2 regions of the Pseudoalteromonas sp. CNAT2-18.1 genome follow, and region 2 is predicted to be linked to the other one. Evidence: predicted binding sites of a transcription regulator. Region 2 holds the regulator's gene; the other holds the start of a gene.
What was found. The regulator sigma-54, encoded in region 2, starts transcription at its own class of promoters, with help from an activator protein. The targets are predictions, from matches to a motif close to GTTGGCACGNNNNTNGNNT.
Positions count from the first base shown of each region.

Region 1: the regulator sigma-54 is predicted to act here: its motif matches at 2,982-3,000, upstream of MHM94_RS15710 (EF-hand domain-containing protein).

Region 1 is NZ_JAKRFR010000007.1:14,105-20,004, reverse strand. Features, by position in the region: gene MHM94_RS15720 (YigZ family protein) at 37-651, shown strand; gene MHM94_RS15715 (TrkH family potassium uptake protein) at 691-2,142, shown strand; gene MHM94_RS15710 (EF-hand domain-containing protein) at 3,086-3,295, shown strand; gene MHM94_RS15705 (calmodulin) at 3,354-3,563, shown strand; gene MHM94_RS15700 (EF-hand domain-containing protein) at 3,622-3,831, shown strand; gene MHM94_RS15695 (calmodulin) at 3,883-4,095, shown strand; gene MHM94_RS15690 (calmodulin) at 4,131-4,349, shown strand; gene MHM94_RS15685 (calmodulin) at 4,396-4,614, shown strand; gene MHM94_RS15680 (EF-hand domain-containing protein) at 4,642-4,857, shown strand; gene trkA (Trk system potassium transporter TrkA) at 4,926-5,900, opposite strand, start outside.
Region 2 is NZ_JAKRFR010000005.1:325,410-331,309, forward strand. Features, by position in the region: gene kdsC (3-deoxy-manno-octulosonate-8-phosphatase KdsC) at 1-42, shown strand, start outside; gene lptC (LPS export ABC transporter periplasmic protein LptC) at 39-593, shown strand; gene lptA (lipopolysaccharide transport periplasmic protein LptA) at 583-1,107, shown strand; gene lptB (LPS export ABC transporter ATP-binding protein) at 1,107-1,832, shown strand; gene MHM94_RS13105 (RNA polymerase factor sigma-54) at 1,857-3,353, shown strand; gene hpf (ribosome hibernation promoting factor) at 3,379-3,666, shown strand; gene ptsN (PTS IIA-like nitrogen regulatory protein PtsN) at 3,668-4,114, shown strand; gene rapZ (RNase adapter RapZ) at 4,181-5,026, shown strand; gene MHM94_RS13125 (HPr family phosphocarrier protein) at 5,026-5,298, shown strand; gene mgtE (magnesium transporter) at 5,415-5,900, shown strand, end outside.

The DNA.
Region 1 (5,900 bases), on a different contig from region 2:
AGTGCTCCGCAGTTTGCTATCAATGATCCTGCCGTTATGTCTGAATACTCATACCCTAGTGAGCCCTTAAGTTACGAAGAAGAAATCAAAAAGAGCACCTTTATTGTGCATGTGACGCACACGCCGGATATTAGTGCGGCGAAGGACTTTATCGCCGATATTAATCGCCGTTACCCCGATGCCCGCCATAACTGCTGGGCTCATGTAGCAGGGGCTCCAGGAGGCAGCCATGTGTATGGCTTTTCCGATGATGGCGAGCCCAATGGGACTGCTGGCAAACCAATGCTGAATGTACTTCAAGGCAGTGGCCTTGGCGAAATTTGTGCTGTGACAACGCGTTACTTCGGTGGTATTAAGCTTGGGACCGGTGGGTTGGTTCGTGCCTATGGTGGTACGCTTAATAACGCGCTGGCGCAACTAGTTACCCAGGTTAAGGTGCCTAGTGTGGTACTCATTGGCGACAGTGACTATGCTCTACAGGGAGTCATAGAGCAAAGGTTGCAAACTCACTATCAAGTCCTTGATATTGAGAAGCAATATGATAGCGCCATTCGTTGGCAGATATGTATTGATGAGCGCCAAAGCGATGCAGCGATAAAAGATATCTTTGATTTAAGCCACGGTACTGTTGAGTTAAAAATAAAACAGTAAGACAATAACATGCAAACAAAAGTCACGGCGATGCGCTAGATGCAATACCGCACGATAATAAAAATACTGGGCCAGCTGGTGGCGTTATTCAGCATCACTATGGTGCCGCCAGCCTTGGTCTCACTAATATACAAAGATGGTGGCGGTTTACCTTTTATTCTCGCTTTTGTCTTTAGCGTCATTGCTGGCTTAATTGCCTACTACCCCAACCGTAATGAGCATGGAGATTTAAAGGCTCGGGAAGGCTTTTTAATTGTGGTGTTGTTTTGGCTGGTGCTAGGCTCGTTCGCATCTTTACCGCTGATTTTTCTAGATGCACCCAAGTTATCAATGGCAGACGCCGTATTTGAGGCGTTTTCTGGGCTGACCACTACCGGTGCGACTGTACTTACAGGCATAGAATATTTACCTAAGTCGGTGCTTTTCTATCGCCAGCAATTACAATGGCTGGGCGGTATGGGGATCATCGTACTTGCCGTTGCCGTGCTCCCTATGCTTGGCGTGGGTGGGATGCAGCTGTACCGTGCTGAGACGCCAGGGCCGGTGAAAGATTCAAAAATGACACCACGAATTGCCGATACGGCAAAACACCTGTGGTATATCTATGTGTCGCTTACCTTAGCTTGCACGCTGGCTTATTGGGTTGCGGGAATGAATTGGTTTGATGCGATTTGTCATGCCTTTTCAACCATAGCCATTGGTGGTTTCTCTACCTATGATGCGTCGATGGGGCACTTTGATAGCCCCGTGATTAACCTGATCTGTGTGGTGTTTTTGCTAATTGCGGCAATCAACTTTTCACTGCACTACGCAGCGGTGGCCAGTCGTAGTGGCAAAGTTTATTTGCGCGACCCTGAGTTTAAAGCATTTTTTCTGATTCAAGTGGCACTCATCATTATCTGTTTCGCAGTGCTTTCCTCTAATAACATTTACGCCAATGGTGATGAAACGCTTGACCAGGCGATGTTTCAGGCCGTTTCCATCAGTACCACCGCCGGTTTTGCGACCGATAACTTCTCCGCTTGGCCGCTGTTTCTACCTATGCTGCTGATCTTTTCCAGTTTTATTGGTGGTTGTGCGGGCTCCACAGGCGGGGGAATGAAAGTAGTGAGGGTGTTTTTACTTTACTTACAAGGTATCCGAGAGCTTAACCGTTTGGTCCACCCGCGTGCCATCTATTCGATTAAGCTAGGTCGTAAAGCCCTGCCAGATAAGGTTGTGGAGGCGGTATGGGGCTTTTTCTCTGCCTATGCCTTGGTGTTTGTAATTATTATGATCAGCCTGATGGGGACGGGGCTAGATAATATCACTGCCTTCTCGGCGACCGCTGCCTGCCTTAATAACCTGGGTCCAGGGCTGGGTGAAGTAGCCGCTCACTATGGTGACATTAGTGATAGCGCAAAGTGGATCCTGACATTGGCAATGGTCTTTGGCCGGTTAGAGATATTTACTCTCCTCGTGCTGTTTACCCCAACATTCTGGCGTGGGTGAGGCACGGTCGCTTGCGACAGCGAGTGACTTAACGTCACTCGTTGAGGGCCGAACGCGAAGGCGTGGATGCCTGAGCCGGGCGTCGCTTCAGGATGAATTCCTGCCACCATGCTATCCCTTTTCTATCTCGTGGCAGTGACTTAACGTCACTCGTTGAGGGCCGAACGCGAAGGCGTGGATGCCTGAGCCGGGCGTCGCTTCAGGATGAATTCCTGCCACCATGCTCTTCCTTTTCTATCTCGTGGCAGTGACTTAACGTCACTCGTTGAGGGCCGAACGCGAAGGCGTGGATGCCTGAGCCGGGCGTCGCTTCAGGATGAATTCCTGCCACCATGCTCCCTTTTCTATCTCGTGGCAGTGACTTAACGTCACTCGTTGAGTGGCGTTGAGGCGTGGATGCCTAGCGTAGGCACTCAATTGTTTTTTTATCTCTTCTGTATTTCTTTTTGTCCTAAATTCCACCTCTTTACTGAACCAAAGATGCGTTGTTGCTAAAAAGCAACACAGCGCTTGGTGTGCAGTTGGGGCTCAATAAAAATCCCCTTACAAATAGTTATTTAAATTATAAGTTTTTGAATTTTATATAAATAAACATAAAAAATAATTTATGAGAATGATGGCATTACACTTTCATTCAGTTAAAAGTCACCTTCAGCTCAATCCTGGCAGGTAATTGGCTGAATTCAAGGTGAGAAGTTGCAAAATAACCTATTGAAAAATATAGATATTGTCTTTTAAGCCTGAACTGTGTCGCAAAAGGGCAACAGAAAAACATAGTGTAACGGCTCTTAACTCCCCTGATTTACATATATCTCCATGATAAATAGTGCTTTTTTAATGTTGGCACCGGACTTGTAATAGTCAGGGTGAGTTTAAAACGCAGTAGCAATTAGCACAGAACGTTACTGACACAGATTTCAACAAGTAAAGAAGGATATTGAGTATGAAACGCATGACTTCAACTTTAGCACTTATCACTTTAGCAGCTTCAAGCGCAGCGTTTGCAGCAGATTTCTCTACTTTAGATGCAGACGGCAATGGCGCTATCAGCAAGCAAGAAGCAGCAGTGGATGCAGAGCTTAGCAAACACTTCGACAAGCTAGATACCGATGGTAACGGTGAGCTGTCAAAAGAAGAGTTTGAACAAGCTTAAGCGCTTAGTTTAAACATCAATTTCAGATTTTAGTTTTCAGTCCAGAAGGATACTTATTATGAAACGCATGACTTCAACTTTAGCACTTATCACTTTAGTAGCTTCAAGCGCAGCATTTGCAGCAGATTTCTCTACTTTAGATGCAGACGGCAATGGCGCTATCAGCAAGCAAGAAGCAGCAGTGGATGCAGAGCTTAGCAAACACTTCGACAAGCTAGATACCGATGGTAACGGTGAGCTGTCAAAAGAAGAGTTTGAACAAGCTTAAGCGCTTAGTTTAAACATCAATTTCAGATTTTAGTTTTCAGTCCAGAAGGATACTTATTATGAAACGCATGACTTCAACTTTAGCACTTATAACTTTAGCAGCTTCAAGCGCAGCGTTTGCAGCAGATTTCTCTACTTTAGATGCAGACGGCAATGGCGCTATCAGCAAGCAAGAAGCAGCAGTGGATGCAGAGCTTAGCAAACACTTCGACAAGCTAGATACCGATGGTAACGGTGAGCTTTCAAAAGAAGAGTTCGAGCAAGCTTAAGCGCTATTCGCTCTTTCTCACGCACTTTATTTCCATTAAGAGGGATTTGTTATGAAAGGTATGACGTCAACAATCGCATTTGTCACTTTAGCTGCATCAAGCGCTGTATTTGCAGCAGATTTTAACGCACTTGATGCCGACGGCAATGGCGCTATCAGTGTTCAAGAGGCCTCTGTCGATGCCGCTCTAATGGAGCAGTTCGATCAACTCGATACAGATGGCAACGGTGAGCTCTCAAAAGCAGAGTTCGAAAAAGCCGAGTAACCCAATTATTTACCAAACAAGGTAAGGAGCAAGTTATGAAAACCATGAAACACACAGTCGCATTAATGGCACTTGTAGGCGCATCTTCAGCTTTCGCACTGGATGCAGATTTCAACACTATCGATGCCGACGGCAACGGCGCTATCAGTATGGAAGAGGCGTCTAAGTATCCTGAGCTTATGAGTCAATTTAAAGACTTGGATACTGACATGAACGGTGAGTTATCTGAGCAAGAATTTGCTAAAGCGCAGTAACGACTGCGCAACACCGGACAACACCACACAGTAAAGAGGATACATTATGAAAAATTCGACAAAAGCAGTCGCTATCGTAGGTTTAGTAAGCGCATCATCAGCATTCGCATTGGATATGGACTTTAACAGTGTAGACGTAGATAGCAATGGCGCTATCAGCATGGAAGAAGCGTCTAAGTATCCAGAGCTAATGCAGCAGTTCAAGGATTTGGACGCCAATAAAGACGGTGAGCTGAGCGAAAAAGAATTCGCAAAAGCTGAGTAATTTAACGCCAACTAAGAGGAGAGCGTGATGAAAACGACTAACACACTACTTGCTATGGCGATTTTGGCTTCTTCTGCAACAGCTATCGCAGGTTCTACTTTTGATACATTGGATGTCGACGGTAATGGCAGCATCAGCAAGGAAGAGGCAAGTGCAGATGCAGCGATTCTAACTAAATTTGATGAGCTTGATATTGATGGAAATGGCGAGCTATCTAAGGAAGAATTTGCTCACGCTGAGTAAATACCCAGACCCATTAGAGCAACGCAAAAGCAGTCTTAGTCCACCCACTAAGGCTGCTTTTTTATGTTTTACAGAAACATTGCGCTGACCTGGAAGAGCTTCTCAACCACATGAATGTGTTTTTTATCTATCAAGAACATAATGACATGGTCACCACTTTGGATCACTGTATCATCATGGGCTATCAGTACGTCATCATTGCGCACGATAGCGCCAATAGTGGTCCCTGCAGGTAGTTTAATTTCAGAGATAGCTCTGCCTACCACTTTAGAGGTGTTCTCATCACCATGGGCTACGGCTTCAATTGCCTCTGCCGCGCCTTTACGTAACGAGTAAACATTGACGATGTCACCGCGTCTTACGTGAGTCAGCAGGGCTGAAATGGTCGCTTGCTGTGGTGAAATAGCAATGTCAATTTCGCCGCCTTGCACCAAGTCAACATAGGCGCCACGTTGAATGAGCACCATGGTTTTTTGCGCCCCCATACGTTTTGCCAACATCGCTGACATAATATTGGCTTCGTCGTCATTGGTCACTGCAATGAATACATCGACTTGCTCAATATGCTCTTCTGATAGCAGCTCCTGATCAGACGCATCACCACAAAAAACCACAGTATCATCGAGCATTTCAGATAGTTGCTCAGCTCGTTGTGGGTTACGCTCCAGCAGCTTAACGCTATGGTTTTTTTCCAACGAGCGGGCCAAGCCAGCACCAATGTTACCGCCACCGGCGATCATGATCTTCTTATAAGAACGCTCAAGCTTTTGCAGTTCACTCATTACCGCACGAATATGCTTGGTTGCGGCAATAAAGAAGATCTCATCGTCGGCTTCGATCACTGTGGTGCCCAAGGGTTTGATAGCCTTGCCTTGGCGGTAAATTGCAGCAACACGAGTCTCTACATTGGGAATGTGTTCTTTCAATGCTGATAGCGCATAACCAACGAGTAAACCGCCATAGTAGGCTTTGACTGCGACCAGAGACAACTTGCCATCGGCAAATTGCAGCACTTGTAAGGCGCCCGGATAATCAATAAGGCG
Region 2 (5,900 bases):
GCCCAAGGACACAGCCTGGGAACACAGGGAAGTAGCACATGAACGCAGCGAGAGCGCTCATATCACTGCTATTTATCGTCGCGATGGCGTGGCTTTGGTACCCTTATTTTATGAAGTCGACAGATGATGGTGTCGCTCAGCAAGACCATATTGCCACACCCGACTATATCGCAACTGGGCTGAGTCAGACTAGTTATAACGATCAGGGTGAGTTAAGCCACACCGTTTATGCTGAGGAAATGGAGCTGTATCAAGAGCTCGGGTTTACGCATTTCACCAAGCCGGTATTTACCTTATATGGTGAAACAGAAAATTGGCAGGTAAACGCCGATGAAGCGACTTTATACAACAACAACATTTTGATCTTGGAAAATAACGTCACCGCCACCAACTTAAAAGAAGGGGCGATGATTGAGAAGGTCAGCGCTGAGGCCATTCAAGTTGATATAGATAGCCAGCGCATGGAGTCCGAGCAGGCTGTAGTATTAAGTGGCCCGAATATGAAGATCACCGGGCAAGGCTTGAAAGCAGACCTCAATACAGAGATAGTTGAATTAACAGAACATACGCGAACAATATATTATGACCAATAAAATCAGTGCATTAATTACATCCATCGCAATTGGCTTATGCTCTGCCAGCGCTACTGCTGAGCAAATCACCGCCAAGGAAGTGTTAATTGATGCCGACAAACAACAAGCACTGATCAAAGAAAATATCACTATTTTTGATAAGAACGTGCATATTGTTCACGGCAAACGGGAAATAAAAGCTGACCGCCTTGAGGCTCACCGTCGTCCAGAATTGGGTGATAACAAGCAATTGCTCGTAGCCACCGGCTCACCAGCTGTGTACACCGAAGTGATGGAAGATGGCACTGAGATTTCTGCACAGGCGCTGGAAATTCGTTATGACGTCGCCTCTGAGACCCTAAAAATTCAAGGTGATGCTAAGATTGCCATGGCCGACCAGCATATCGTTGCCGAAACTATAAGCTATGATATTGCCAAACAGCTGATCACCGCCGAAAAGGATGAAAACTCCAGCACACGAGTGCGCACAACATTAACACCACAAAGTGACGATACGCCGGAGAAAGAGCAATAATGGCGACTCTTAAAGCACAAAAATTAGCGAAAAGCTATAAAGGCCGGGAGGTCGTCAAAAGTGTGGGCTTAGAAGTGCAAGCAGGTAGTATCGTCGGCTTGCTCGGCCCTAATGGAGCCGGTAAGACAACTACTTTTTACATGATAGTTGGCTTGGTACCCAGTGATAAAGGCACCATCAGTATTGATGATGAGGATATCACTTTGATGCCGATGCACTCTCGTGCGCGCTTAGGTATTGGTTATTTACCGCAAGAATCATCTATTTTTCGAAAGCTGACAGTTTTTCAAAATTTGATGGCCATTCTAGAAACCCGCAAGGGCTTAAGCAAAGCAGAGCGTGAAAGCGAGCTTGAGGGCCTACTTGATGAGTTTAATATACAGCACATTCGAGACTCACAAGGAATGGCGTTATCTGGTGGCGAACGTCGCCGGGTAGAAATAGCGCGAGCATTGGCGGCAAACCCCAAGTTTATCTTGTTGGATGAACCTTTTGCTGGTGTCGACCCTATTTCAGTGTTAGATATAAAGAAAATCATAGAGCATCTGCGCAATCGTGGCATTGGTGTATTAATCACCGACCACAACGTGCGAGAGACCCTAGACGTATGTGAAACCGCATACATTGTTTCCCATGGCGAGCTCATTGCTTCTGGCACTCCAGAGCAAGTTCTTGCCGATCAAACGGTTCGCGACGTCTATTTGGGTGAGCAGTTTAGATTATAACGATTAAAGGATTGTTAGAGATACATGAGGCAATCATTACAGCTGCGCCTAGGCCAGCAATTAACAATGACCCCACAATTGCAGCAAGCGATTCGCCTGTTGCAGCTCAGTACTTTGGATCTCCAACAAGAAATTCAAGAGGCGTTGGACGCCAACCCATTACTTGAAGTTGAAGAAGACAATTACGCCGACAATAACGACAACCAAGAGCAAAAAGAGTCGACGTCCGACAACCAAAATAACGATACCGCCGAGACGGCCAGCGCCAGTAAGGATGAAGTTGAAAGTGCTGATGCCATGAACAACGAGTCCATCAGTGAAGACTTGCCCATGGATGTGTCTTGGGATGAGTATATTAGTGCGGCTCCCGTTGCCTCCTCTGGGCCTATGCCAGAAGATGAGTCTATCTACCAAGGCGAAACCACCGAGTCGTTACATGATTATTTAATGTGGCAGCTGCAATTAACACCTTTTAGTGCCACCGACGAGGCCATCGCCACAGCTATCATTGAAGCCATCAATGACAACGGCATTTTAACGGTCAGTTGTGAAGATCTGCTGGAAAGCTTGAATCATGATGAACAAGACGATGGTATCGAGCTCGATGAAATTGAAGCCGTTCTTAAGCGTATCCAACTCTTTGATCCAGTAGGAATTGGTGCGCGTTCTTTACAAGAGTGCTTGTTGATCCAGCTCAAGCAATTTGACCCACAAACCCCTTGGCTTGAAGAGACCAAAGAGGTAGTTTGTAACTATATTGATTTGCTTGGTAGTCGCGACTATCGCACCTTGATGAAAAAGACTAAGCTTAAAGAAGCGCAGTTAAAAGAGGTGATGACACTGATACACAGTTTAAATCCGACTCCTGCAGCCACGATTGTGCGAGAGCAGTCAGAGTATGTGATTCCAGACGTATCGGTGAAGAAAGTTAAAGGCCGCTGGGTGGTTGAATTAAACCCAGATAGTATGCCTAAGATCCGCGTTAACGATCACTATGCATCAATGTCGCGAAGCTGTAAGTCGCAAAGTGATAGTCAATTTATTCGCTCGCATTTACAAGAAGCGAAATGGTTTATAAAGAGCTTGGAACAACGCAATGATACGCTACTTAAAGTAACTAATTGCATTGTTCAACAACAACAGGCATTCTTTGAACATGGTGAAGAGGCAATGAAGCCAATGGTGCTTAATGACGTTGCCGAAATGGTGGAAATGCATGAGTCAACGATTTCCCGTGTGACCACCCAAAAGTATATGCATACACCACGGGGTATTTTTGAGCTGAAGTACTTTTTCTCCAGCCATGTTACAACCGAAAACGGAGGTGAATGCTCGTCCACAGCGATTCGAGCATTGATCAAAAAGCTAGTAGCTGCGGAGAATCCTGCTAAACCGTTGAGTGATAGCAAGATTGCCGACGTACTAGCCGAGCAAGGAATTAAAGTGGCTCGGCGCACGATTGCTAAATATCGTGAATCGCTAGCCATTCCACCGTCAAATCAGCGTAAAAGTTTGATATAGACGTTAGACAAGAAGGAAAATGCTTATGCAATTAAATCTTACCGGTCGTCACGTAGAAATCACTGATTCTCTTCGCAACTATGTGAATAGCAAATTTGCAAAATTAGAGCGTCACTTTGACCATATAAATAATGTGCATGTCATTCTTGATATTGAAAAACTAACACAAAAAGCAGAAGCTACTCTTCACGTTAACGGTGGTGAACTGTTCGCAACCGCAGAGCACCAGGATATGTATGCGGCGATCGACGGCTTAATTGATAAGCTCGACCGTCAAGTGATTAAACATAAAGAGAAATTATCTCGTCACTAACATGAACCTAGATTCACTCTTTACCAAGGACTGCAGCAAAGCTGCGGTCCTTTTTAATAGCAAAAAAAGAATGCTGGAGTACCTCTCTCAGGTGGCTCATCAGCACAGTCCTCACCTCAGCGAGCAATCGGTACTTGATGCTTTGCTAACCCGCGAAAAGCTGGGCAGTACTGGCATCGGCAAAGGCGTTGCTATTCCACATGGCCGTCTCGATGGTATCGACAGTACGATTGCCATTGTTGTAACCAATCGCGAAGCCATTAACTTTGATGCCATTGATAACCGTCCAGTGGATATCTTTGTCGCACTTTTAGTGCCGGCTAATGAGACTGAACAACACCTGAAGACCTTAGCGACAATTGCTGATAAACTAAAAGACAAACAACTGTGTAAACAACTGCGCTCGGCGAGCAGCGATCAAGAGCTTTATCAATTGATCGCCGACTAATGCGCGCCGTATTGGTTCATGGTGTGGTTTAAATGTGCGTCTTGGGGTAAAACAAGGAGTTGTCGGATGGAACTTATCATTGTCAGTGGTCGCTCGGGTTCTGGAAAATCAGTCGCGTTACGGGTGCTCGAAGACCTTGGATACTATTGCGTAGATAACATCCCAGTTATTTTACTCCCCTCCTTGGTGCGCAGTGTTTCAGCAAATTATGACAAAATTGCCGTCAGTATCGACGTGCGCAATTTGCCCAAAGAACAGCATGAATTTAACGACATTCTCGCTTACCTGCCTGAGTTTGCTAAGCCTTCGCTGTTTTACCTTGATAGTGACGAACAAACGTTGATAAAGCGTTTCTCTGAAACTCGTCGACTACACCCCTTATCCATGCAAAATATGACGTTGGATGTCGCTATTCGTGAAGAGAAGCAGCTTCTTGATGTACTCATCTCCCACGCCGACTTTATTATTGATACAACTGAGCTCAGTGTTCACCAGTTGGCGGAGATGATCCGTGAAAAAGTGCTGGGTAAAAAAGACAAGCAATTACTGATCACTTTTGAGTCTTTTGGGTTTAAACATGGCATTCCAAAAAATGCTGATTATGTGTTTGATGTGCGGTTTCTCCCCAATCCCCATTGGGAACCTGAACTAAAGGCGCTCACAGGGTTAGACCAACCCGTTCAAGATTATCTAGCCAGTCACTCAATCGTGCAAAAGTTCACTTGGCAGATCCAAACTTTTGTTCAAACTTGGTTACCCCACCTAGAGCGTAATAACCGTAGTTATTTAACCATTGCTATTGGCTGCACTGGGGGTCAACACCGCTCAGTGTACCTTGCCCAAACTTTGGGAGAGCGCTTTTTAGATACTTATCCGAACGTGAAAATTCGCCATCGAGAGCAGGAAAAATAGTGATGGTTGAAGGTACTTTTATTATTCAAAACAAGTTAGGCCTACATGCTCGTGCAGCCTCACAATTGGCGCAACTGGCGATGAATTTTGATGCCGAAATAATGTTATATCAAGGTGATAAGAGCGCACAGGCCGACAGTGTCTTGGCTTTACTGCTCCTTGAGAGCGGCAAAGGTAAGGAAGTGCGCGTGCAGTGTGAAGGCCCTGATGCCGACGCCGCGTTGGCAGCTATCGGGGCGCTCATTGCAGAAAAGTTCCACGAACAAGAATAACCCTTAGGCATTTACTTTTGCTATCATTGATTTAGTTAGGTTAAACTAATCAACGGCTTGTAAGCGCTTGCTTGCACGCTATTTCCCACCCCATTTTTTGTATTTAAGGGATGCCTATGCCAGAAGCCTATGAACAAGATTACCCGCTGCAACAACTTCAAGAAGTCACCGAAGCTCTTAATAGCGGCCAGTTTGTTCATGTACGCAGGCTTCTCGCCAAAACTGCGCCCTGTGATACCGCATTATTATTAGAATCATCGCCCCATAAGACACGTTCTAAACTATGGGCGCTCGTCGACCCTGATGTCCAAGGCGATGTACTTGAAGAGCTCTCTGAAGATGTACGCCTGAGCATTATCTCACGCATGGAGCCTGAGCATATCGCCGCAGCGACAGAGGACATGGACGATGATGACTTAGGGGAAGTATTACGAAGCTTACCAGAGCCCGTTTATAAAGACGTTATTGAGGCAATGGATATCCAAGATAGAGACCGTGCAACTACGGCTCTGTCTTACCAGGAGCGCTCAGCTGGGGCGCTGATGAATACCGATACAGTGACTATCCGTCCCGATGTCTCTGTTGATGTGGTGCTGCGCTAC